3 regions of the Geobacillus sp. Sah69 genome follow, and region 1 is predicted to be linked to each of the others. Evidence: predicted binding sites of a transcription regulator. Region 1 holds the regulator's gene; each other region holds the start of a gene.
The links. Region 1 encodes CtsR, which represses protease genes until heat stress. Its sites were predicted from a motif close to ATGGTCAATAAAGGTCAAACA; they were not measured.
Positions count from the first base shown of each region.

Region 2: clpB (ATP-dependent chaperone ClpB) is a predicted target of CtsR. The motif match lies at 3,398-3,418, and genes of this name have one in related genera.
Region 3: AP057_RS03470 (ATP-dependent Clp protease ATP-binding subunit) is a predicted target of CtsR. The motif match lies at 3,835-3,855, and genes of this name have one in related genera.

Region 1 covers NZ_LLKS01000022.1:54,568-62,266, forward strand. The annotation lists gene AP057_RS04170 (PIN/TRAM domain-containing protein) at 1-150, opposite strand, end outside; gene radA (DNA repair protein RadA) at 436-1,806, opposite strand; gene clpC (ATP-dependent protease ATP-binding subunit ClpC) at 1,882-4,317, opposite strand; gene AP057_RS04185 (protein arginine kinase) at 4,314-5,405, opposite strand; gene AP057_RS04190 (UvrB/UvrC motif-containing protein) at 5,410-5,958, opposite strand; gene ctsR (transcriptional regulator CtsR) at 5,973-6,434, opposite strand; rRNA gene rrf (5S ribosomal RNA) at 6,709-6,825, opposite strand; partial or broken rRNA gene AP057_RS04205 (23S ribosomal RNA) at 7,144-7,699, opposite strand, start outside.
Region 2 covers NZ_LLKS01000019.1:247,395-255,093, reverse strand. The annotation lists gene AP057_RS03155 (carbamoyl phosphate synthase large subunit) at 1-2,023, shown strand, start outside; gene argF (ornithine carbamoyltransferase) at 2,020-2,958, shown strand; gene AP057_RS03145 (YjzC family protein) at 3,143-3,322, shown strand; gene clpB (ATP-dependent chaperone ClpB) at 3,430-6,018, shown strand; gene AP057_RS03135 (YjzD family protein) at 6,281-6,469, opposite strand; gene AP057_RS03130 (alpha/beta hydrolase) at 6,603-7,343, shown strand; gene AP057_RS03125 (hypothetical protein) at 7,509-7,699, opposite strand, start outside.
Region 3 covers NZ_LLKS01000019.1:319,192-326,890, reverse strand. The annotation lists gene AP057_RS03490 (spore germination protein) at 1-1,187, opposite strand, end outside; gene AP057_RS17410 (hypothetical protein) at 1,327-1,530, shown strand; gene AP057_RS03480 (membrane protein) at 1,704-2,750, opposite strand; gene AP057_RS03475 (FixH family protein) at 2,910-3,656, opposite strand; gene AP057_RS03470 (ATP-dependent Clp protease ATP-binding subunit) at 3,924-6,056, shown strand; gene AP057_RS03465 (nucleotidyltransferase domain-containing protein) at 6,337-6,744, shown strand; gene AP057_RS03460 (DUF86 domain-containing protein) at 6,734-7,153, shown strand; gene AP057_RS03455 (TetR/AcrR family transcriptional regulator) at 7,181-7,699, opposite strand, start outside.

The DNA.
Region 1 (7,699 bases):
AAGAACAGCGCCCAACACCGCCAACGTATAGGAATTATGGATGAGCGGCATGCCGCTTACATTCAACAGCGCAAGCAAATCAGGCAAAAACATGGCGCCCAGCGTTCCGCCTACGGCGAGAAAAAATAGTTGTACGACACGTTTGACCATCGGCTCATCTTCACCTCCCTATCTAACATTATAAACAGTTTCCAATGTTTGAAACCAACCGAAACCCAATTTTTAACCATTTTTGAACATTCGACATCCGCTTGTAACAATTCGCGCTGGACGCCCGTGCACAGCGGAAGGACGTTGCCCCCCTATATATATTTACGTTGTTCGAAACAAAAAGTTCGGTCATTTCATGCAAAACATGATCGGGGCGGAGCAAGAGGATGCTTTAGCGAGCGCCCCCAGCCGTTTCCTATTTGCCCGTTCCCCCGAAGAAAGCGTTCAAATCATCGTGTGCTCGAGCGCCTCAGCCACATGGGAAACGCCGATCACCTGAACGCTTGCCGGCGGCTGCCAACCTGCCAAATTGTTTTTCGGTACAATGACACGGGAAAAACCTAGTTTGACAGCCTCTTGCACACGCTGTTCAATGCGGGAGACACGCCGCACTTCCCCGGTCAACCCGACTTCACCGATAATGACGTCGGTCGGATTGGTCGGCCGATCGCGAAAGCTTGAGGCGATGCTGACGGCGATGGCTAGGTCAATGGCCGGCTCATCAAGCTTCACTCCGCCCGCCACCTTCAAATAGGCATCTTGGTTTTGCAACAGCAGCCCGACCCGCTTTTCCAATACGGCCATAAGCAACGACACGCGGTTATGATCGAGGCCGGTCGCCATCCGCCTCGGGTTGCCGAAGCTTGTCGGCGAAACGAGCGCTTGAATTTCCACCAGAACCGGGCGCGTCCCTTCCATGGCCGCCACCACCGTCGAACCCGCCGCCCCGTGCGATCGCTCTTCCAAAAACACTTCGGACGGATTTTCCACTTCCCGCAGCCCGATGTCGCGCATTTCAAAAATACCGATTTCATTCGTCGAACCGAAGCGGTTTTTCACCGCCCGCAAAATGCGGTACGTATGATGCCGCTCCCCCTCAAAATAAAGGACGGTATCGACCATATGCTCGAGAATGCGCGGCCCGGCGATCGCCCCTTCTTTCGTCACATGGCCGACGATAAAAATGGCGACGCCTTTTGTTTTGGCGATTTTCATCAACTCAGCGGTGCACTCGCGCACTTGGGCGACACTGCCCGGCGCTGACGTAATATCCGTCCGGTACACCGTCTGGATTGAATCAATCACGACACAGGAGGGCTGAATCGTTTCAATCGCTGATACAATATATTCCAAATTCGCCTCCGCTAACACATACAGATGATCGGACTCGGCGCGAAGGCGCCCAGCGCGCAGTTTTACCTGTTTGACGGATTCCTCGCCCGATACATACAACACTGTATGCCTAGCCGCCAGTTGCGCTGAGGCCTGCAGCAACAGCGTCGACTTGCCGATGCCGGGGTCGCCGCCGATTAAGACGAGCGACCCTTTGACGATCCCCCCACCGAGCACTCGATTGAACTCTGCACTGTTCGTTTCGATGCGCGGCTCTTGCACCGCGGCAACGGCAGTAATCGGAACCGGTTTAGCGGACCCGGACGGCTCCGAATGGAGAAATGCCCCACGCACAGCGGTTCTGACCGGCTCGATTTCCTCGACGAATGAGTTCCACGTTTGGCATCCCGGGCAGCGGCCGAGCCACTTCGCCGATTCGTATCCGCACTCTTGGCAAACAAATTTCGTCTTCTTTTTCGCCATTGAACTAACCCTTTCTCTCTTGTGTTCCATATGGAAAAAAGGTATGGGCAGCATCGTGCCGCATACCTTTTTTCATCACATCACGGCCTGTTTTGCCAATACGACAAATTCCCCATCTTTCACATCAACGACGACTTTTTGTCCTTTGGCGATCGTGCCTTTTAACAGTTCTTCGGACAAACGGTCTTCAATATGTTTTTGCAAAGCGCGGCGCAACGGGCGAGCCCCGTATTCCGGATCGAAACCTTCAGCAGCGATTTTCTCAATCGCCGCCTCCGTCAATTCAAGGTCAATATCTTGCTCTTTCAGCCGTTTCACCAGCGTATCAGCCATCAGACGGACAATTTGTTTTAGATGGTCTTTTTCAAGCGAATGGAAGACGATAATTTCATCGATCCGGTTCAAAAACTCCGGACGGAACGCTTTTTTCAGCTCATCCATGACCTTGCTTTTCATGTCTTTGTATTGCTGGTTTCCATCCTGGATGTTAAAGCCGACATACTTGTTCCGCTTCAAAGCATCCGCGCCGACGTTCGATGTCATAATGATGATCGTGTTGCGGAAGTCAACCGTCCGCCCTTTCGAGTCAGTCAACCGCCCGTCTTCGAGCACCTGCAGCAAGATGTTAAACACGTCCGGATGCGCTTTTTCCATCTCATCCAACAGAACGACCGAGTATGGCTTGCGACGCACTTTTTCGGTCAGCTGACCGCCTTCTTCGTAGCCGACATACCCCGGCGGCGAACCGATGAGCCGCGATGTCGAGTGTTTTTCCATATACTCGGACATATCGATGCGAATGAGGGCATCTTCATCTCCAAACATTGCCTCGGCCAATGCACGGGCCAATTCCGTTTTCCCGACGCCGGTCGGGCCGAGGAAAATGAACGAACCGATCGGGCGTTTCGGGTCTTTGAGGCCAGCCCGGGCGCGGCGCACCGCTTTGGCCACCGCTTTGACCGCCTCGTCTTGGCCGACGACGCGCGAATGCAAAATTTCTTCCAGTTTCAACAGCCGCTCGGTTTCCGTCTCGGCCAGCTTCGATACCGGAATCCCGGTCCAACTCGAGACGACCGCGGCAATGTCTTCGACCGTCACTTCCAAATTTTCTTGGCCTTGTTTTTCTTTCCACGCACGTTTCGTTTCTTCAAGCTCTTCACGCAGCCGCTGCTCCATATCACGCAGCGACGCCGCTTTTTCAAATTCTTGGCTTTGCACGGCCGCATCTTTCTCTTTTCGCACTTCTTCAAGCTTTTGCTCCAGTTCTTTCAGTTTCGGCGGCGCCGTGAACGAACGGAGACGCACTTTCGAGCAAGCTTCATCAATCAAGTCGATCGCTTTATCCGGCAGGAACCGGTCGGTAATATACCGGTCGGAAAGTTTGACTGCCTGAATGATCGCCTCATCGGAAATCGAGACGCGATGATGCGCTTCATACCGGTCGCGCAGCCCTTTTAAAATTTGAATCGACTCTTCAACTGTCGGCTCATCGACGTGAATCGGCTGGAAGCGGCGCTCGAGCGCAGCATCTTTCTCAATGTATTTGCGGTATTCATCAAGCGTTGTCGCACCGATACATTGCAATTCTCCACGCGCCAAGGCCGGCTTTAAAATGTTCGACGCGTCGATGGCCCCTTCGGCTCCGCCAGCGCCGATTAACGTATGGAGTTCATCGATGAACAAAATGATATTGCCCGCCTGGCGAATTTCGTCCATCACTTTTTTCAGCCGGTCTTCAAATTCGCCGCGGTATTTCGTCCCGGCGACGACCGTCCCCATATCGAGCGTCATGACCCGTTTGTCGCGCAGCGTTTCCGGCACTTCGTTGTTGACGATTTGCTGGGCCAATCCTTCCGCGATCGCTGTTTTTCCAACCCCCGGTTCACCGATGAGCACCGGGTTGTTTTTTGTCCGTCGGCTCAACACTTCAATAACACGCTGAATTTCTTTGCTGCGGCCGATGACCGGATCAAGCCGCCCTTCGCGGGCAATCGCCGTCAAATCGCGGGCAAGGCTGTCAAGCGTCGGCGTGCTTACATGCGAAGCCCCCCCACCGCCGTGGCCCGATACCGATTCATTGCTGCCGAGCAGTTGCAACACTTGTTGGCGCGCCTTGTTCAAGCTCACCCCGAGGTTGTTCAGCACGCGAGCGGCCACGCCTTCCCCCTCGCGGATCAAGCCAAGCAAAATATGCTCCGTGCCGACATACGAATGGCCAAGTTTCCTCGCTTCGTCCATTGACAGCTCGATCACTTTTTTCGCCCGCGGCGTGTAATGGAGCGTATGGGACACTTCATTGCCGCGGCCGATGAGCGATTCGACTTCTTTTTGGATTTTATCCGGGTCAAGTCCAAGCGCCATGAGCGCTTTAGCAGCGATTCCTTCCCCCTCACGGATCAGCCCAAGCAAAATATGTTCGGTTCCGATATTGTTATGGCCGAGGCGGATGGCTTCCTCTTGCGCCAACGCCAGCACTTTTTGCGCCCGTTCCGTAAATCTGCCAAACATCATCGTTCATCACCCTCCATCTTTCTTCGTGTTTCCATCCTTAAGCGTTCCCGAATCAACGCCGCCCGGCGGACATCCCGTTCCTCAGGGCGAAGCACCCCTCCGGCATATTGTTGCAAAAATCCTGGCTGCGTCAAAATCATCAGCTCATTTAAAATGTTGCGCGAGACGTTTTTGATATATCCTAAATCGATCCCTAAACGCACATCCGACAGGCATTGCGCCGCCTCCTTCGAATCGATGACGCGGCAGTTGGCCAATATGCCGTATGAACGGAATACCTTGTCTTCTAATTGTATGCCCAACGTTTTCACTAATGCCTGGCGAGCCGCCCTTTCTTGGGCGATGAGCTGCTCAACGATCGTATGCAAATCAGCGACAATATCTTCTTCTGATTTTCCGAGCGTAATTTGGTTCGAAATTTGGAAAATGTTCCCTAAAGCCTCACTTCCTTCCCCGTACGTGCCGCGGACGACGAGTCCCAACTGGTTGATGGCAGGGATGATGCGGTTGATCTGCTGCGTCAGCACCAGCGCCGGAAGATGCATCATCACCGACGCCCGCAACCCCGTTCCGACGTTCGTCGGACAGCTCGTTAAGTAACCAAGCCGTTCATCGAACGCATAGTTGACATGCCCTTCAATCCAATCATCCAACTCGCTCGCCGCCTCAAGCGCCTCGGCAAGCTGAAGCCCTGGAAACAGACACTGAATGCGGATATGGTCTTCCTCGTTGATCATAATGCTGATTTCCTCATTTTCCGAAAGCAGGCAGGCGCCAAACGGCGAATCTTCAGCCAAATGCGGGCTGATTAAGTGCTTTTCCACCAATACCCGTTTTTCAATCGGTTGAAGCTCCGACATTTTCAACAGTTCAAACCGTCCCGCTTCCCCATACGGACGATGGACGAACGCGCGCTCAAACAAGGCAACGATTTGTTTCGCCTCTTCGCTGCTAAACAGCGTTGGGAAACGAAAATCAACAATATTGCGCGCCAGCCGGATGCGGCTGCTCAACACGATGTCCGAATTCGGCCCCTCCTGGCTCATCCAAGCGCTGACCGCTGTGTTGAAAAACTTTCCAAATGACATACCGCTACATCTCCCCCTCTCCACGTCGGCGAAGTTCGTCCTCTAACGAACGAATCTGGTCGCGCACCTCGGCCGCCCGCTCAAATTCCTCGCGGGCAACTAATTCCTGAAGCTTTTGTTTCAACGTGGCCAGCTGCTTCCGCAAATGGAGGACGCCGCCTTTTCGCTTCGGAATTTTCCCTGAATGAGCAGTATTTCCGCTATGAAGCCGTTTTAAAATCGGCGGAAGGTAACGGGCAAACGTCCGATAGCAGTCGGCGCAACCGAACCGCCCAATTTGCGTAAACTGGTGGTATGTCATTTGGCACGTCTCGCATTGAAGCAAATCCGGATTCGGGAACGCATTGGCCGTCACTTCTTTCATCGGAGCTTGAAAGTTGAGAAGCCCCGCTAACAAATTGTTGAGCGGAAAGTCGTCATGGCCATAGAGCATAAACGTATGACCATGTTCTTTGGCGCATTGCTCGCAAAGGTGAAATTCCGTTTTTTCCCCGTTGACTATTTTCGTAAAATGCATCGTCGCCGGGCGTTGCTTGCATTCTTGGCAAATCAATGCCTTCCCCTCCCCTACTTATACTTTAGCGACGTCAGCATCGCCTTTAACATGCGCGCCCGCAGTTCATCCCGCTCGGGCAAATCGATATATAAAACGGAGCGATCCATCACGCTCAACATCATTTTCGCTTCCCGCTCCGAAATCACCTTTTCTTCCATAAGTCGTTTTATCACATCTTCGGCGCTCGACTGGCTGATGCGGTGGTCGATCAGCTCGAGCAACTGGTCAATCAGCTGCGCCTCGCTTTTCGTCTTTACTTTCATAATGCGGATATAGCCGCCGCCACCGCGCTTGCTTTCAACAATATATCCGCGCTCGAGCGTGAATCTCGTGTTGATGACATAGTTGATTTGCGAGGGAACACATCGGAATTTATTAGCAATTTCACTTCGTTTAATTTCAACGATGTCTTGGTCGCTCATATTGAGTACTTGCTTCAAATATTGCTCGATAATGTCGGAAATGTTTGGCACTCTACCTCCCACCTTCCTCACAACCAAGCTGCTCCCTGCCCAATAATAAACGGGCATTCCTTGGGAAGAAGCATCACCGCCATCTTGTTGACTTTGACTATATTTGACCTTGCTTTTACTATACAATGTATGACGAAAAATTGCAAGGGCTACCGAAACAAGGGAGACTATCTATAGAATATCCGTTTTTTCGCCCAGTAAAACGCTTCTCGGTCAGATAAACGAAAAAGCACGCTTTTTCTCCTAATGAAGAAAAAGGCGTGCTTTCTGCTTAGCCTAGCAGCGACCTACTCTTGCAGGGGCGCTGGCCCCAACTACCATCGGCGCTGGAGGGCTTAACTTCCGTGTTCGGGATGGGAACGGGTGTTTCCCCTCCGCTATCACCACTAGGCCATATGAGGTTGTCAGGAATTCGTTCCCTGAAAACTAGATAACCGTTTCAGGAAGAAGCCGGGGCGCTTTCACTTTTCATTGTCTAGCTCCGGCTCGCCGCCGCTCGGGGTCAAATAACCTTCCCCCTCGGGGTGCTAGCACCCCTGCGGGTGAAGAACATTTGCCCGTCGCGGCGAACCGCTCGCCTGCGCTTTTCGCTGTCTAGTTCCGGCCGCCATCGGCTCGCGACGCTTCGGTCCTGCTGCGGCGGGCTAAGCCCGCTCGCAGGCCCTCCAGCGCGCCTCGCCGATAAGCAGGCGGCCTCCACTTTTCTTGTTAGGTTAAGCCCTCGATCGATTAGTATCCGTCAGCTCCACGTGTCGCCACGCTTCCACCTCGGACCTATCGACCTCGTCATCTTCGAGGGATCTTACCCGCCTGACGCGGTGGGAAATCTCATCTTGAGGGGGGCTTCACGCTTAGATGCTTTCAGCGCTTATCCCGTCCGCACATAGCTACCCAGCGGTGCCCCTGGCGGGACAACTGGTACACCAGCGGTGCGTCCATCCCGGTCCTCTCGTACTAAGGACAGCTCCTCTCAAATTTCCTGCGCCCGCGACGGATAGGGACCGAACTGTCTCACGACGTTCTGAACCCAGCTCGCGTACCGCTTTAATGGGCGAACAGCCCAACCCTTGGGACCGACTACAGCCCCAGGATGCGATGAGCCGACATCGAGGTGCCAAACCTCCCCGTCGATGTGGACTCTTGGGGGAGATCAGCCTGTTATCCCCGGGGTAGCTTTTATCCGTTGAGCGATGGCCCTTCCATGCGGAACCACCGGATCACTAAGCCCGACTTTCGTCCCTGCTCGACCTGTCCGTCTCGCAGTC
Region 2 (7,699 bases), on a different contig from region 1:
TCGGAAGCTCGGCACGCAAATGAAGGCGACCGGGGAAGTGATGGCGATCGACCGTAACATGGAGCGGGCGTTTCAAAAAGCGGTGCAGTCGCTCGAAGGCAAAAACAACGGACTGTTGTTGCCGGAGCTTTCGGTGAAAACGAATGATGAGCTGAAACAGCTGCTTGTCGACAAAGACGACCGCCGCTTTTTCGCGATTTTGGAACTGCTCCGCCGCGGGGTGGCGGTTGAAGCCATTCACAAATGGACGAAAATCGACCGCTTTTTCCTTTGCTCGTTCGAGCGGCTTGTCGCCCTTGAAAAACAGGCAGCGGCTGCAACGTTGGATACGATTGAGGAGCAAACGTTCCGTTTCTTGAAAGAAAAAGGATGTAGCGACGCCTTTTTAGCTGAAACGTGGGACGTGACGGAGCTTGACGTGCGCAACAAGCGGAAGGAACTTGGCATCGTGCCGTCATACAAAATGGTCGACACGTGCGCGGCCGAATTTCATTCAGAAACGGATTATTACTACTCGACTTATTTCGGCGAAGACGAGCGAAAACAACCGAGCGGCAAAGAGAAAGTGCTGATCATTGGAGCCGGACCGATCCGCATCGGCCAAGGCATTGAGTTTGACTACAGCTCCGTTCATAGCGTGTTCGCCTTGCAAAAAGAGGGCTATGAAACGGTGATGATCAACAACAATCCGGAAACGGTGAGCACCGACTTTGCCGTCGCCGACCGTCTGTACTTTGAACCGCTGACGCTTGAGAGCGTCCTCGATGTTATCGAAGCGGAACAAATCAAGCATGTCATCGTTCAATTTGGCGGTCAGACGGCGATCAATTTGGTCAAAGGACTCGAAGAAGCAGGTGTGCCGCTGCTTAGCGTCACGTACGATATGATTGACCAGCTCGAGGATCGCGATCGTTTTTACCAGTTGCTTGAGGAGCTTGACATTCCGCACGTACCGGGCTTGGTGGCGAACAATGCCGAGGAGCTCGCCGCCAAAGCGGCTGAGATCGGCTGCCCGGTGCTGCTTCGTCCGTCGTATGTCATCGGGGGCCGCGGCATGTTTATCGTCCATAGCGAGGCGCAGCTCGCTGCTTTGATCGAGCAAGGCGAGTTGACCTATCCGATTTTGATTGATGCGTATTTGGACGGGAAAGAGGCAGAAGCGGACATCGTGACGGATGGAACAGACATCGTGCTGCCGGTCATCATTGAACACGTCGAAAAAGCCGGCGTCCACTCCGGTGACAGCTATGCTTGGCTGCCGGCGCAGACGCTCACAGGTGAAGAAAAAGCGAAAATCATCGACTATGCGGGCCGGATTGCGAAAAAACTCGGCTTTAAAGGAATTATGAACATTCAATATGTCATTGCGGACGGCAATGTATATGTTCTGGAAGTGAACCCGCGCGCGAGCCGGACGGTGCCGATCGTCAGCAAAACGACCGGCGTGCCATTGGCGCAAATTGCGACAAAGTTATTGCTTGGGAAATCACTTGTCGACATCGTTGACGAAAAAGCTCGCGCATTGGCGGTCATGCCGTACGCCGTGTTAAAGTATCCGGTCTTTTCGACCCATAAGCTGCCGGGGGTTGACCCGGTGGTTGGGCCAGAGATGAAATCGACCGGCGAAGGCATCAGCATCGCCGCAACGAAGGAGGAAGCGGCGTATAAAGCGTTTTATCCGTATTTGCAAAAGAAAGCGAACGCGAACGAGGTCTATGTCATTGGCAACATCGATGCCGAGCTGGAGGCGGAGATGACGGCAAAACAGCTGACCATCGTCGCTGATGTCCCGTTTGCCGATTGGGTGAAGCGCGACACGGCGCTCGCGGTGATCGACTTGGGCAAAGAGGAAGGCGAAGCGAACAAACGAATGACTGCGTTGTCCCGACAATTGCTCGTCTTCACGGAACGTGAGACATTGAAGCTCTTCTTGCAGGCGCTCGATGTCGATCATCTTGACGTGCAGCCGATCCATGGCTGGTTGGAAAAGAAAAAACAGGCAGAACAGGCGGTGATCGCATGAATGCAGTGATGTCATTAAAAGGGAGAGATTTTTTAACGCTTCTTGATTTCACGACAGAAGAAATTTTGGACTTGCTGGCGTTAGCAGCTGATTTAAAAGCGAAACAAAAAGCCGGTGTATCGTATACGCCGCTTTCCGGGAAAACAATGGCGATGATTTTTGAAAAGCCGTCAACGCGCACGCGCGTGTCGTTTGAAGTCGGCATGATTCAGCTTGGCGGCCAGGCGATGTATTTAAACGGAAACGATTTGCAGCTTGGCCGCGGCGAAACGATCGCCGATACGGCCCGCGTCTTGTCGCAATACGTCGATGTCATTATGATTCGCACATTTGCCCATCAAAAAGTCGAGGAGTTGGCCGAATATGCGTCCGTTCCGGTCATCAACGGCCTGACGGACGACGATCATCCGTGCCAGGCGTTGGCGGATTTGCTGACGATTTATGAAGTGAAGAAAACGTTCCAAGGCGTCAAGCTCGCCTATGTCGGCGACGGGAACAACGTCGCCAACGCCTTGCTTGTGGCCGCGGCGAAAGTCGGCATGGATGTCGCCATCGCCTGTCCACCGGGCTATGAGCCAAAGAAAGAATATGTCGAGGCGGCGCGCCAGATCGGCGAGAAAACCGGGGCAACCGTTGTGGTGACGCACGACCCGCTTGTGGCGGTGGCGGGGGCGGATGCGATTTATACGGATGTCTGGACGAGCATGGGCCAAGAAAGCGAAAGTGCTGAGCGGCTGCAAGTGTTTCAGCCGTATCAAGTCAACGAAGAGCTCGTCAAAGCGGCAAAACCGGATTATCTCTTTTTGCATTGTCTGCCGGCCCACCGCGGCGAAGAAGTGACGGCCGGCGTCATGGAAGGTCCGAACTCGGTCGTCTTTGAGCAGGCCGGCAACCGGCTTCATGCGCAAAAAGCGATTTTGTTGTCCGTTTTATAGCAAAGGGGGAATTCCCGTTTCGGGAGTTCCTTTTTCACTTTGAAAAGGATTTCGAGGGGAGAGCTCCTTTTCGTTGTGAACAGCTTGGCGTTCCGTTTGCGATCCTCCATCATTTTCCTTCTTATGAACAGCGATGAAACCGGGCATGATAACAAATGCAATCGAAGCAAGGGGGATGAAACAAATGGGCCAACCGCGCCATTTCAAACCAGGCGATAAAGCGCCGAACAACGGCGTGTATATTGAAATCGGCGAAACGGGAGACAATGTAAAGCACCCGAAAAAGCTGAAACTGAAAGCCGGCGATACGTTTCCAGAAACGTCGAACCATAACCGGCATTGGACGTATTTGCGCAAACCGTGAAGCAGAACAAAAGCCATTCCAAGCATGGAGTGGCTTTTCATTTGCCGTGCGCTTTGCGATCCGCTATAATGATTTATAGTCAAAGAAGGTCAAATGGAGGGGACGGCATGGACGTAAGCCGTTTGACAGAAAAACTGCAAGAGGCGCTCATGGCGGCGCAGTCGCTCGCCAAAGAGCGGCATCATCAACAGCTTGATGTTGAACATCTTCTGCTGGCGCTCCTCGAGCAAGAAGATGGCTTGGCGCCGCGGCTGTTTGCCCTTTGCGGCGCCGACCGCGCTCAGGCGATCCGCTGGCTGCAAGACCGGATTCGCCAAAAGCCGGAAGTGCACGGAGCGGGAGAGGGACAGATGTACGTTGCGCCTGCCTTGGCGCGGCTGCTTGAGGGGGCGGAAAACGAAGCGAAACGAATGCAAGATGAGTACATATCGGTCGAACATGTGCTGCTCGCGCTGTCTCATGGCGCCGAGCCGGTTGCCCAGCAACTGGCATCGTTTGGCTTGACAGAGCAAGCACTGGTAGAAGCCGTGAGAAAGGTAAGGGGGAATCAACGCGTGACGAGTCCACATCCGGAAGCAACCTATGAAGCGTTGACCAAATACGGGCGCGATCTTGTCGCCGAAGCGAAGGCGGGAAAAATCGACCCGGTCATCGGCCGCGACAGCGAAATTCGCCGCGTCATCCGCATTTTGTCGCGGAAGACGAAAAACAACCCGGTGCTGATCGGTGAGCCGGGCGTTGGGAAGACCGCTATTGTCGAGGGGCTCGCCCAGCGCATCGTGCGCAAAGACGTCCCGGACGGGTTGAAAGACAAAACGATTTTCGCTCTTGACATGAGCGCGCTCGTCGCCGGAGCGAAGTTTCGCGGTGAGTTTGAAGAGCGGCTGAGGGCTGTATTGAACGAAATTAAAAAAAGCGAGGGCCGCATCATCTTGTTTATCGACGAGCTGCACACGATCGTCGGCGCCGGCCGGGCCGAAGGGGCGATCGACGCCGGCAATATGTTAAAGCCAATGCTTGCCCGCGGCGAGTTGCGCTGCATCGGGGCGACGACGCTTGATGAGTACCGGCAATACATCGAAAAAGACCCGGCGCTCGAGCGCCGCTTCCAACAAGTGCTTGTCCAAGAGCCGAGTGTCGAGGACACGATTTCGATTTTGCGCGGATTGAAAGAACGGTATGAAGTGCACCATGGCGTGAAAATTCACGACCGGGCGCTCGTCGCGGCCGCCGTTTTGTCCGACCGTTACATCTCTGACCGCTTTTTGCCTGACAAAGCGATCGATTTGGTCGATGAAGCGTGCGCGACGATCCGGACGGAAATGGAATCGATGCCGTCGGAGTTGGACGAAGTGATGCGCCGCGTCATGCAGCTGGAAATTGAAGAGGCGGCCTTAAGCAAAGAAACGGATGAAGCGAGCCGCGATCGGCTTGCGGCATTGCAAAAAGAACTTGCCGATTTGCGTGAAAAGGCGAACGCCATGAAAGCGCAATGGCAAAAAGAAAAAGAGGCGCTTGACCGCGTCCGCCGTTTGCGCGAGGCGCTCGAGCGGGCAAAACGCGAACTGGAAGAGGCGGAAAACGAGTATGATTTAAACAAGGCGGCGGAGCTTCGCCATGGCCGCATTCCGCAGTTGGAAAAGCAACTCAAACAGCTCGAGCAAGAAATCAGTGAGCAAAGTGAAGGGAAATTGCTGCGCGAGGAAGTGACGGAAGAAGAGATTGCCGAAATCGTGTCACGCTGGACTGGCATTCCGCTCACCCGCCTCGTCGAGGGAGAGAGGGAAAAGCTGCTTCGCCTTCATGAATTGCTGCATAGACGGGTCATCGGTCAAGACGAAGCGGTCGAGCTTGTCGCCGACGCCATCTTGCGGGCGCGGGCCGGCATGAAAGACCCGAACCGCCCGATCGGATCGTTTTTGTTCCTTGGACCGACCGGCGTCGGCAAAACGGAACTGGCCAAAGCGCTCGCCGAGGCGCTGTTTGACAGTGAGGAGCAGCTCATCCGTCTTGACATGTCCGAGTATATGGAAAAACACGCCGTCTCCCGCTTGATCGGAGCGCCGCCCGGCTATGTCGGCTATGAGGAAGGCGGCCAGCTGACCGAGGCGGTGCGGCGCAAGCCGTATTCCGTTCTGTTGTTCGATGAAATCGAAAAAGCTCATCCGGACGTGTTCAACATCCTGTTGCAGCTGCTCGATGACGGACGGCTCACCGATTCGCAAGGGAGGACGGTCGACTTTAAAAACACGGTCGTCATTATGACATCGAACATCGGATCGCCGCTGTTGTTGGAAAACAAACAGGGCGACATCGATGAAGAAACGCGCAAACAAGTGTTTGACCAACTGCGCGCCCATTTCCGCCCAGAATTTTTAAACCGGATCGACGATATCGTCTTGTTTAAGCCATTGTCGATGAATGAAGTGAAAGGCATCGTCGAAAAGTTCGCCCGCGAGCTGTCGGCCCGTTTGGCCGATCGGCATATCGAACTCGTGCTGACCGAAGCGGCGAAGCAATACATCGCCGAAGCGGGCTTCGACCCAGTATACGGCGCCCGCCCGCTCAAACGGTTTATGCAAAAGCAAATCGAAACGCCGCTTGCGAAAGAGCTGATCGCTGGGCGGGTGAAAGATTACAGCACCGTCACGGTCGATGCCGAAAACGGCCGGCTTGTCATTCGCCCGTCAGCGTGAAACGAGTCGAAGAGGCGGGGGATAGCCGGGGGAAGAGACGCGCTTCTTGCTGGCAGCGTCAAACGTTTTTATGCCCCCATAAAGCCCATCTCATTGAGCATTGTGGGGCACGTGGCCGGCTGCAGAAAACACCAACCTACACCCATCAAGATGGAGTCCCTCCTCGACTTACGCCTATATACGTGTTGGAATGGGGCTTCTCGATGACAAAAACAACGCCTTGGGACTTTCACCCCAAGGCGTTGTCTTATGAAGCGAATGATCAATGATGGTGATCCCCAGCCGGCTCGTCCGGAATCAAAGCGGCGACGACAAGGACTAAAACGGTCACGATCACGCCGAGCAAGGCGCCGGTTGCGAAATCATAGCCGGTCCCTTGCATCGAGCCCATGACGTACGTCGCCATTTGCACAAGCAAAAACGTCCAAAAAAACGTCCAAAACAAGCGCATCTTTGTTCCTCCCGTCTTCTCGTCATTTCTTTTCTTATCTTATCACAATTTGTCGCGTAGGCATATACCCGGACGTTTTTTTTGGCCGCGCATATCGTATACTGTACCATTATGCATTGCCAAACAAGGGTGAATGGAAACGATGGCAGGACAACGGCGGTTTTTTCAACTCGATGAGCAAGGGTGCATCGTTCACGTGCCGGAGCGCCCAAATGGGTTTGCCCTTTTTTTAATAGGCGACGGCGACCATTTTGTGAACGAACAGACGAGTTTTTGGCTCGAGCATCCGGGGCGGCGCCAATGGCTGGAAGATTGGTTGGAACGTGGGTATACGGTCTTTTCGTCCCATTTGTACGGCTGGCATTGGGGGAGTCCGAAAGCGGTCCGGCTGGCGCGCCAGCTCATTTACTCGGTGTTGAAAAGCGAAATTGTGAACCAGCGCATCTATATCGTTGCCGAAGGAATGGGCGCGCTCGTTGCTTTGCAACTGCTTGGCGCCATGCCAAGTCAAATCCGCGCCGTCGCCATGATCAACCCTTGCCTTGACGTACGCGCCCAGCTTGACTATGAACAGGAACATCCATTCGTGTACCGGCGGATGGTGAGGGAAATCGCGACTGCCTATGGCTTGAAAGAAGAGGAGGTGCCCGAGGCTGTTCCGTCCCTCTTTCTCAGTCCTCATGACGTTCCGGTGACGATTTGGCAGCTGGCCGGAGTGAGCCCGTATCCATCCGCCTTGCATAGCCGTAAATATGAACAATGGATGAAAACGACAAACAACCGGGTGCGCGTCGTTTACGAGCTGCCGGAGAAACGGCGCCAACTGGCTCGGCAAATCGGGCAATTTTTCTGCCAATACAATGAACTCCCGTAAACGACAAGGGCAGGAGCTGACTCAAAAGCTCCTTTTTGATGAAATTTCACCCAAGTATTGAAAAGACCACCTCTGACCCCCGTGGTTGTACCGGGTTTTCAAGGTGGTCTATTTTTCCATGTTGCCTCAGATAGGGGTATTACCGCTTTTTTGGATCAGCCTCTGCTATTTTTTCAATAAGTCGACGAGCGAGGTGATCTTTTTCACGAGCGGTTTTAATTGTTGCAATGAGTCGGCTAGCGTATTGACGTTTTCAAACAGCTTCATGAAATCGATGTTCGGCAGTAAAGGCGGTTCTGCCTCGCTCCCTTGATCTTCGCGCTCGCCGGTTGTGCGAGAAGGAAAAGATCCGAACA
Region 3 (7,699 bases), on a different contig from region 1:
GCCAACGCGACGACAATCAACAAAAACGTACTCGTCAGCCCGGCATCAACGGTTGCTTGCCCGATGACAATCCCGCCGACAATCCCGAGCGTTTGTGCGACTTTCGTCGGCAGCCGCGCCCCGGCCTCGCGCAACAGCTCGATCGTAATTTCCAAAAACAGCACCTCGAGCATCGGCGGAAACGGCACGTTCGCGCGGGAATAAATGATCGGACCGAGCAAGTCTTCGGGAATCATTTCATAATGATACGTCAGCACCGCCACATAAATCGGCGACGCTAACACCGAGAACGCAACGCCGAAAAACCGAATGAGCCGCAAAAACGTGCCGAGCACCCATGGCAAATAATAGTCTTCCGGCGACGTAAAAAAATCGAAAAGAGCGGCGGGGCCAATCACGGCATACGGGGAGCCGTCGCAAAAAATGGCCACCTGACCCGACACAAGCGCATAGATGGTCCGGTCGATCCGCTCGGTCGAGATAAAAAGAGGAAACGGCGTCCGTGAATTGTCCGCGAGCAGCTGATCCAAAATGGCGTTGTCAAACACGACGTCAAAATGAATGGACTCAAGCCGCTGCGTCACCGTTTGAACGACTTCCGGATTGGCGACGCCATCGATGTAGGCGATGACCACTTTCGTTTTCGACACCGAACCAATCGACATTTCCCGAAAGACAAGATTCGGCGTCACCACTTGCCGGCGGATGAGATGCAAGTTGACGCCGACATTTTCCACAAATCCGACTTTGGGCCCAACGACGCTGAATTCGTTTTCCGAATCATTGTTTTCCCGAAGCCCTAAATTTTCGGCGGCGGCGCCCATGAGCGCCGCTTTGTTCGGTTGCTCGCGGAAGGTGACCGCGACAAACCCTTTCAGCACCTTCTCTTCAATCAGCGCCGTGTCTTCGCTCACTTCAATGCGCAGAATCGGCACGATTTGCTGCAAGTCTTCCAAGCGGACCGTCGGATGGTTTGGAATGTCGTTTTGCAAATGGCAAAGAATCCGCTCTTGCAGCACTTGCGGATCGACGAGTGAATCAAAATAATAAATCGACAGCTCCTTGCCTCCCACAACAAACGACACTTCGACAAAATCGCTCGATTGCCGCAGCGTTTCCCAAAGCTGCGAAATGGGCCGCTGAGGGGGGCGTTTTTTCTTTTTTTTCCAAAATGAGAATAAACCCACGAACATCCCCTCGCCTTTCCGTTTACGGCATAGTCTTCCAATCGATCGATATTTTTATGCATCCCCCTTTCATCTTATTGATTAGACAAAATATTCTATATATTATTGAAAATAGATAAATAAAAAAAGAGAATCGTCTATGAGCGAACTGACGAAACAGCGTCGGTCGAAACGAGCGTTGAAAAAAATGACAGAAACGGCCGACTTTTCCGATATGGTGCAAGAGACGGAGGCGGGGCTCGAGCGGCAAACACTCGCTCTTCATGAACTGGCGGGAGAAGCTGACGCCCTGGCCGACGCAGCCCGCAATTTGGAAGCGATGATCGCCCGTTTTCGCTCGTAATCATGCTTTCAACATCCGCATGCGGGAGGACCATCTCGAAAAAAGCCCCCGTTTTGCGAAATGCAATGAAAGCGAGGGAATGCCTATTGGGTGGGCGGTGTACGGAAAAACAATAAGCCCTTTCACCCCCGCACCAGAACAGAAGAGGCAGGGAAAGCGAAAGGGCCTGTTTGCTAACGCGGCAGCTTGCGGCGCCAAAGGAGCCACAATAACATCAGGCTCATGTAGCCAAACAGCGGATAAAGAAACGACAACAACTCCCCATAGCGAAACGGGCTGACCGCGACAAACACCAACACGAGCAGCACGCCGATCCCTTTTCCACTGATCGGCACCCAAATGCGCGCTTGACGGGCAAGCCCAAACAAGCCGCCGATGACCGAGGTAAAAATTTCTCCGTAAATGACGACGACATACAACCAATATAGCATGGCAAAAAACGCACGAACTACTTCGGCCATCGGAATATCGTAACCATCCTTTTGCGGAAACGACAGCAACACAATATGGTTGAGAAGCAACAACCCTGTTAGGATCCCCCCACCCAACATCGCTCCGCGCCTCACCGCCCGCTCACTGGCCGCTTCGCGGGCAACGGGCACCAACACCGCTTGCGCCATCGCCAAGTTAAACGCCGCATACGAAAACGGGGACAACATTGCCTTCAGTGAATAATCCGATGCCGCTATATCCGGTCGGCATAAGTCTCCAGCCATCATCATTTTGATCCATACGGCAACGCTCAAGATCATCATCATCGGCACGACGAACACGTTGACGCCAAACAGCCCTTTGCGGTCAAACAACATGACAAGAAGCGCCAAACCGAGCGTCAGTGTGACGCCCGCCTGTCTCGGCCAGCCGATCTGCTCTTCAAACACGGCACCCGCCCCGGCGATCATCACCGCCGTCACCCCCGCGATCATCGCCGTCATCACAAGCGTCACAAACGGACTCAACATTCTTCCGAACAAATAGCGATTCAATTCATCATAGGACGCGGCTCCAATGCGGCGCGCCATCACCATGAGCCGCGCGCCCCCCCATATAAACAAACAACCGCTGATGATGATGCCAACCGTTCCAGCCGTCCCATAACGAGTGAAAAATTCCATAATCTCTCTTCCGGTCGCAAATCCTGCCCCAATCACCGTTCCAACGTAAACAGCAGCGATTTGCCACGCCTCCGACCAATCGTGTCTCTTGCCCAAATCCTCCATCTCCCTCCTTGTCCGTTGCTTTTCCATATATATGTATATGTCCGGCATGGACAAGAAAGACGACAGAACGAAAAAAGAAGGCATCCGAGACAAGATGCCTTCTCACACACCGCAAACTCTCTTCATTAATATGGCATGCGATGTGAAATCGCGTTTCCATCAATGAACTGTCACGTGTTCGACTTGATGTTCGTGCAGCCCGCCGCTTCCTTCGACGTGCACTTTCACCGAATACGTTCCTTTGTTGGCAAACATGGCCATGGCTTCGTACTCGCCGTTTCCTTTTTCCTTTGCATCGACAAATTCATGCTTATTGTCCGCCTGCCAAATCTCAAAACGAACGGTCGCACCTGTCAACGGCCTCCCATCTTTGGAGAGGCGGACGGTCAACGCCGCCGGTTTTCCGGCTTCGAACGAACGGGACGACAGCGAAATGGCGACGGTGCCATGATGGTGTTCTTCAGCACTGCCTTGGGAATTTTCGCTCGCACCGTCGGCCGTCGCCGCCTGTTCCGGGTTGCCGGCGACAATATCTTTTTTCGGCATGTTATGCATATCGCGCGCCGTCACATGGGCGACGACCGAATATGTTCCCGCTTGGGTAAACGTTTTTTCCACCGAGTAGCGGCCATCGCCGTCATGCTTCGCTTCAAGCATTTCCCGCTCGCTGCTTCCGTGTTTCCATACTTCAAACTTGACTTCGCTCGCATCGTCCACTTTTTCACCGCCGTACGTCACGACGCAGGCGAGCTTGGTCGGCTTGTTCAAATCGATATGATCCGGCGCATCGATTTTCACGTCAAGCACGGCCGGCGTCTCAGCTTGCTTGTTGTGATTTGTACAAGCAGCCATGATCATCATCCCCAAAAGTACAACAGCAAACGCGAAACCAACCTGTCTTCTCATCTTCACCTTTCTCCTTTTTCCTTCAAATTCATGATCATCATGAGCACCAAAGACGGAGTCTTTTCCGCCTCTTTTTCTGTTTTTCACTCTATCATAGTTTTGCCGCAACTACATTAGTATTCACCATTTTTTCAAAAACATTTCGTCGTTATCACAATTTTTTTGTACAAAACACTTGAAAGTCAAAAAAGGTCAAAGTATAATAAAGTCGTAAGGTCAAAGAAAGTCAAAGTCAAATCCCGAATAAGAGAAAAGGGGGTATGCCTCATGCGCTGCCAAGCATGCCAACAACGTGAAGCAACAGTGTTTGTCAACTTGCAATGGAACGGGGAAAAACAACAACTTCACCTGTGCCATGAATGCTATGAAAAGCAAAAACAACAACTGTCCATTCCAATGAACTTCGGCTTTTCGCCGTTTTCCTTTGATGACTTCTTTACTAGCCCGTTCACAGCCGCCAACGCCGGAATGAGCGCGCCGAAAACGATGGCGAAACGCCCGCAAAGCCATGGCGGTGGATTTTTGGATCAATTCGGCCGCAACTTGACGCAAATGGCCAAAGCGGGCTTGATCGATCCGGTCATCGGCCGCGACAAAGAAATCGCCCGCGTGATCGAAATTTTAAACCGCCGCAACAAAAACAACCCGGTGTTGATCGGGGAGCCGGGTGTCGGGAAAACAGCCATCGTTGAAGGGCTTGCGCTGAAAATCGCCGAAGGGCAAGTGCCGGAAAAACTATTGAACAAAGACGTGTACTTGCTTGATGTGGCGTCGCTTGTCGCCAACACCGGCATCCGCGGTCAATTTGAAGAGCGGATGAAACGGCTCATCGCCGAATTGCAAGAGCGGAAAAACATCATCTTGTTCATTGACGAAATCCACCTGCTCGTCGGCGCTGGCGCCGCTGAAGGCTCGATGGACGCCGGCAATATTTTAAAACCGGCGCTCGCCCGCGGGGAACTGCAAGTCGTTGGGGCGACGACGCTCAAAGAATACCGGCAAATTGAAAAAGACGCGGCTCTTGAGCGCCGCTTCCAACCGGTCATCGTCCACGAGCCGACCGTTGAGGAAGCGATCGTCATCTTAAAAGGCATCCAGCCGAAATACGAACAATTCCACCATGTCCGCTATACGGATGAAGCGATCGAAGCGTGCGTGAAACTGTCGCACCGCTACATTCAAGACCGCTTCCTCCCGGACAAGGCGATCGACTTGCTTGACGAGGCCGGCTCGAAAGCGAACTTGCGCCTCGGTCCGACCGATGAAAAACAACTGCAAGAGCGGTTGATGCAAATCGCGAAAGAAAAAGAACAAGCGGCGAAAGAAGAAAACTACGAATTGGCGGCGAAACTGCGCGATGAAGAGCTGAAGCTCGAAAAACAACTCGAGCAAGGCGTCAACCAAGAACGCCCTGTCGTCGATGCCGCCGACATCGAACAAATCATCGCCGAGAAAACCGGCATCCCGGTCGGCAAGCTGCAAGCCGATGAAAAAGAAAAAATGAAACATCTTGAAGAACACTTGGCGAAAAAAGTGATCGGCCAAGCGGAAGCGGTGAAAAAAGTCGCCAAAGCCATTCGCCGCAGCCGCGCCGGCTTGAAAGCGAAAAACCGCCCGATCGGTTCGTTCTTGTTCGTCGGCCCGACCGGCGTCGGGAAAACGGAGCTCGCCAAAACGCTCGCTGAAGAGCTGTTTGGCACAAAAGACGCCATGATTCGCCTCGATATGAGCGAATACATGGAGAAACATTCCGTCTCGAAGCTGATCGGTTCGCCGCCGGGCTATGTCGGCTTTGAAGAAGCCGGCCAGCTGACGGAAAAAGTGCGCCGCAATCCGTACAGCATCATCTTGCTTGACGAGATTGAAAAGGCGCACCCGGATGTACAGCACATCTTCTTGCAAATTTTAGAAGATGGCCGCCTAACCGACAGCCAAGGCCGCACCGTCAGCTTCAAAGACACGGTCATCATCGCGACAAGCAACGCCGGTGCGACCGACAAAAAAATCACCGTCGGCTTTGAAAAAGAGGGCAACGGGCAAACAAGCGTCCTTGACTCTTTGAGCGCCTACTTCAAGCCGGAATTTTTGAACCGCTTCGACGCCATCATCGAGTTCAAGCCGCTCGAAAAAGCACACTTGCTTGAGATCGTCGACTTAATGCTCGCTGACGTCAAAGCAGCGATGCGCGAACAAGGCATCGAACTCGAAGTGACCGAAGCGGCGAAAGAAAAACTGGCCGAACTCGGCTACCATCCGGCCTTTGGCGCCCGCCCGCTCCGCCGCGTCATCCAAGAGCATGTCGAAGACAACATCGCCGACTGCCTGCTTGACGCGGATCAATCGGTGCGTGCGATCCGTATCGATGTCAAGGACAATGCCATTGTGGCGGAAATCGCCTAATTGTGGCGTAACGACCAACGCGCACACCTATATCATCCATCACCCGAATGACTCGAACATCGCCCCATCCCGTTTTCGGGGTGAGGAAGTGTTTTAGGGAAGAGCAGCAAAAAGAGCCGCCCCGAAGTTTGTATGTAAGGAGGAAATGAATCAATCAGCCCCTGCTTCTTTCGCTCAGAGGGATTGGCGCATCATCGCCATCCCTTTTTCTTTTTCCATCTTTTCGCCAAGAACAATAAGATTTTGCTATAATGAAGAAAAACGCAAGGGGGCATCGCGATTGCCAAACGAAATGGAGACGATCATCATTCAGACGCTCCGCCCGGCTCTTCACCCGTTCGTCATCTACCTGTTCGGTTCAGCCGCCCGTGGGGCGATGCGCCCGGACAGTGATGTCGATATCGCCTTTGTCAGCGACGGCGAACCGCATGATCCGTATGAGCTGTTTCGGCTCGCGGGGCATTTGGCTGACAAGTTAGGGCGAGATGTCGATCTTGTCGATTTGCGCCAAGCCAGCACGGTGTTTCAAGCGCAAGTCGTCTCGAGCGGAAAGGTGATCGATTGTTGCGACGAACGGAAACGAATGGAGTTTGAAATGAAAACGTTGAAAATGTATGCAAAGCTGAATGAAGAGAGGGCGCCAGTATTAAAACGAATTGCAGAAAGTGGGTCGGTGTATGAAACATGATGTGATTTTGAATAAGGTCAGCATCATTGAACGATGTCTGAAACGAATTGACGAAGAATATGACCACGACCCCCAAAATTTACAAAATTATACAAAACAAGACTCGATCATTCTCAATTTACAGCGGGCGTGCGAGGCATGCATCGATTTGGCCATGCATATTGTGGCCGAGCAGAAATTCGGATTGCCGCAGCATAGCCGCGATGCATTCGCTCTCCTCGAAGAACATGGGGTCATCTCCCCTTCCATAAGCAAAAAGATGAAGGCGATGGTCGGATTCCGCAACGTCGCCGTTCACGACTATCAACAACTGAACCTTGGCATCTTGCAAGCCATCGTCGAACACCATCTTGATGATTTCAAACAATTTACGAAAGCCATCCTCGATTATGCCAAGAAAAACAGCTAGGCCGGCTCCCACGCGGAAGCCGGCCGGTTAGCGCCGCAGACCGTTCATCAACACGTGAATCGTCCGCTCCATTTCCGCCTCATCGTCCCAATTGTGGTCAGGCAAAAGGAGAAAGCGGCCGGCCAAAAAGCCGGCGAGCGATGTGATCGTCAAGCGGATGACCGAATCAACCGGCAGCTCGGCCAACTCCCCTTTCTCTTGAAAATGGCGGACAATGCGGGCGAATTTTGGATACACGTGCTCTGTAAACACGCGTTGAAAGCACTGTTTAATCTCGGAATGAAAGGCGAGCTCCTGCCAAAGCACACGAATCGCTGGCAAATACTTTTTCACAAAGGCGTAGCGATTGGAAAACACCGCGCGCAAAAACTGTTCGTACGTCTCATATTCGTTGTCAAACACTTCACGGACAAACTCTTTCGCCAAAAACGGGGCGACGGACTGAAACAATGTCGGCGTGACGATCGCCAACAATAAGTCTTTTTTCGTCTTATAGTGGCGGAAGATCGTGCCTTCCGCCACCCCGGCCTTTTTGGCGATTTCACT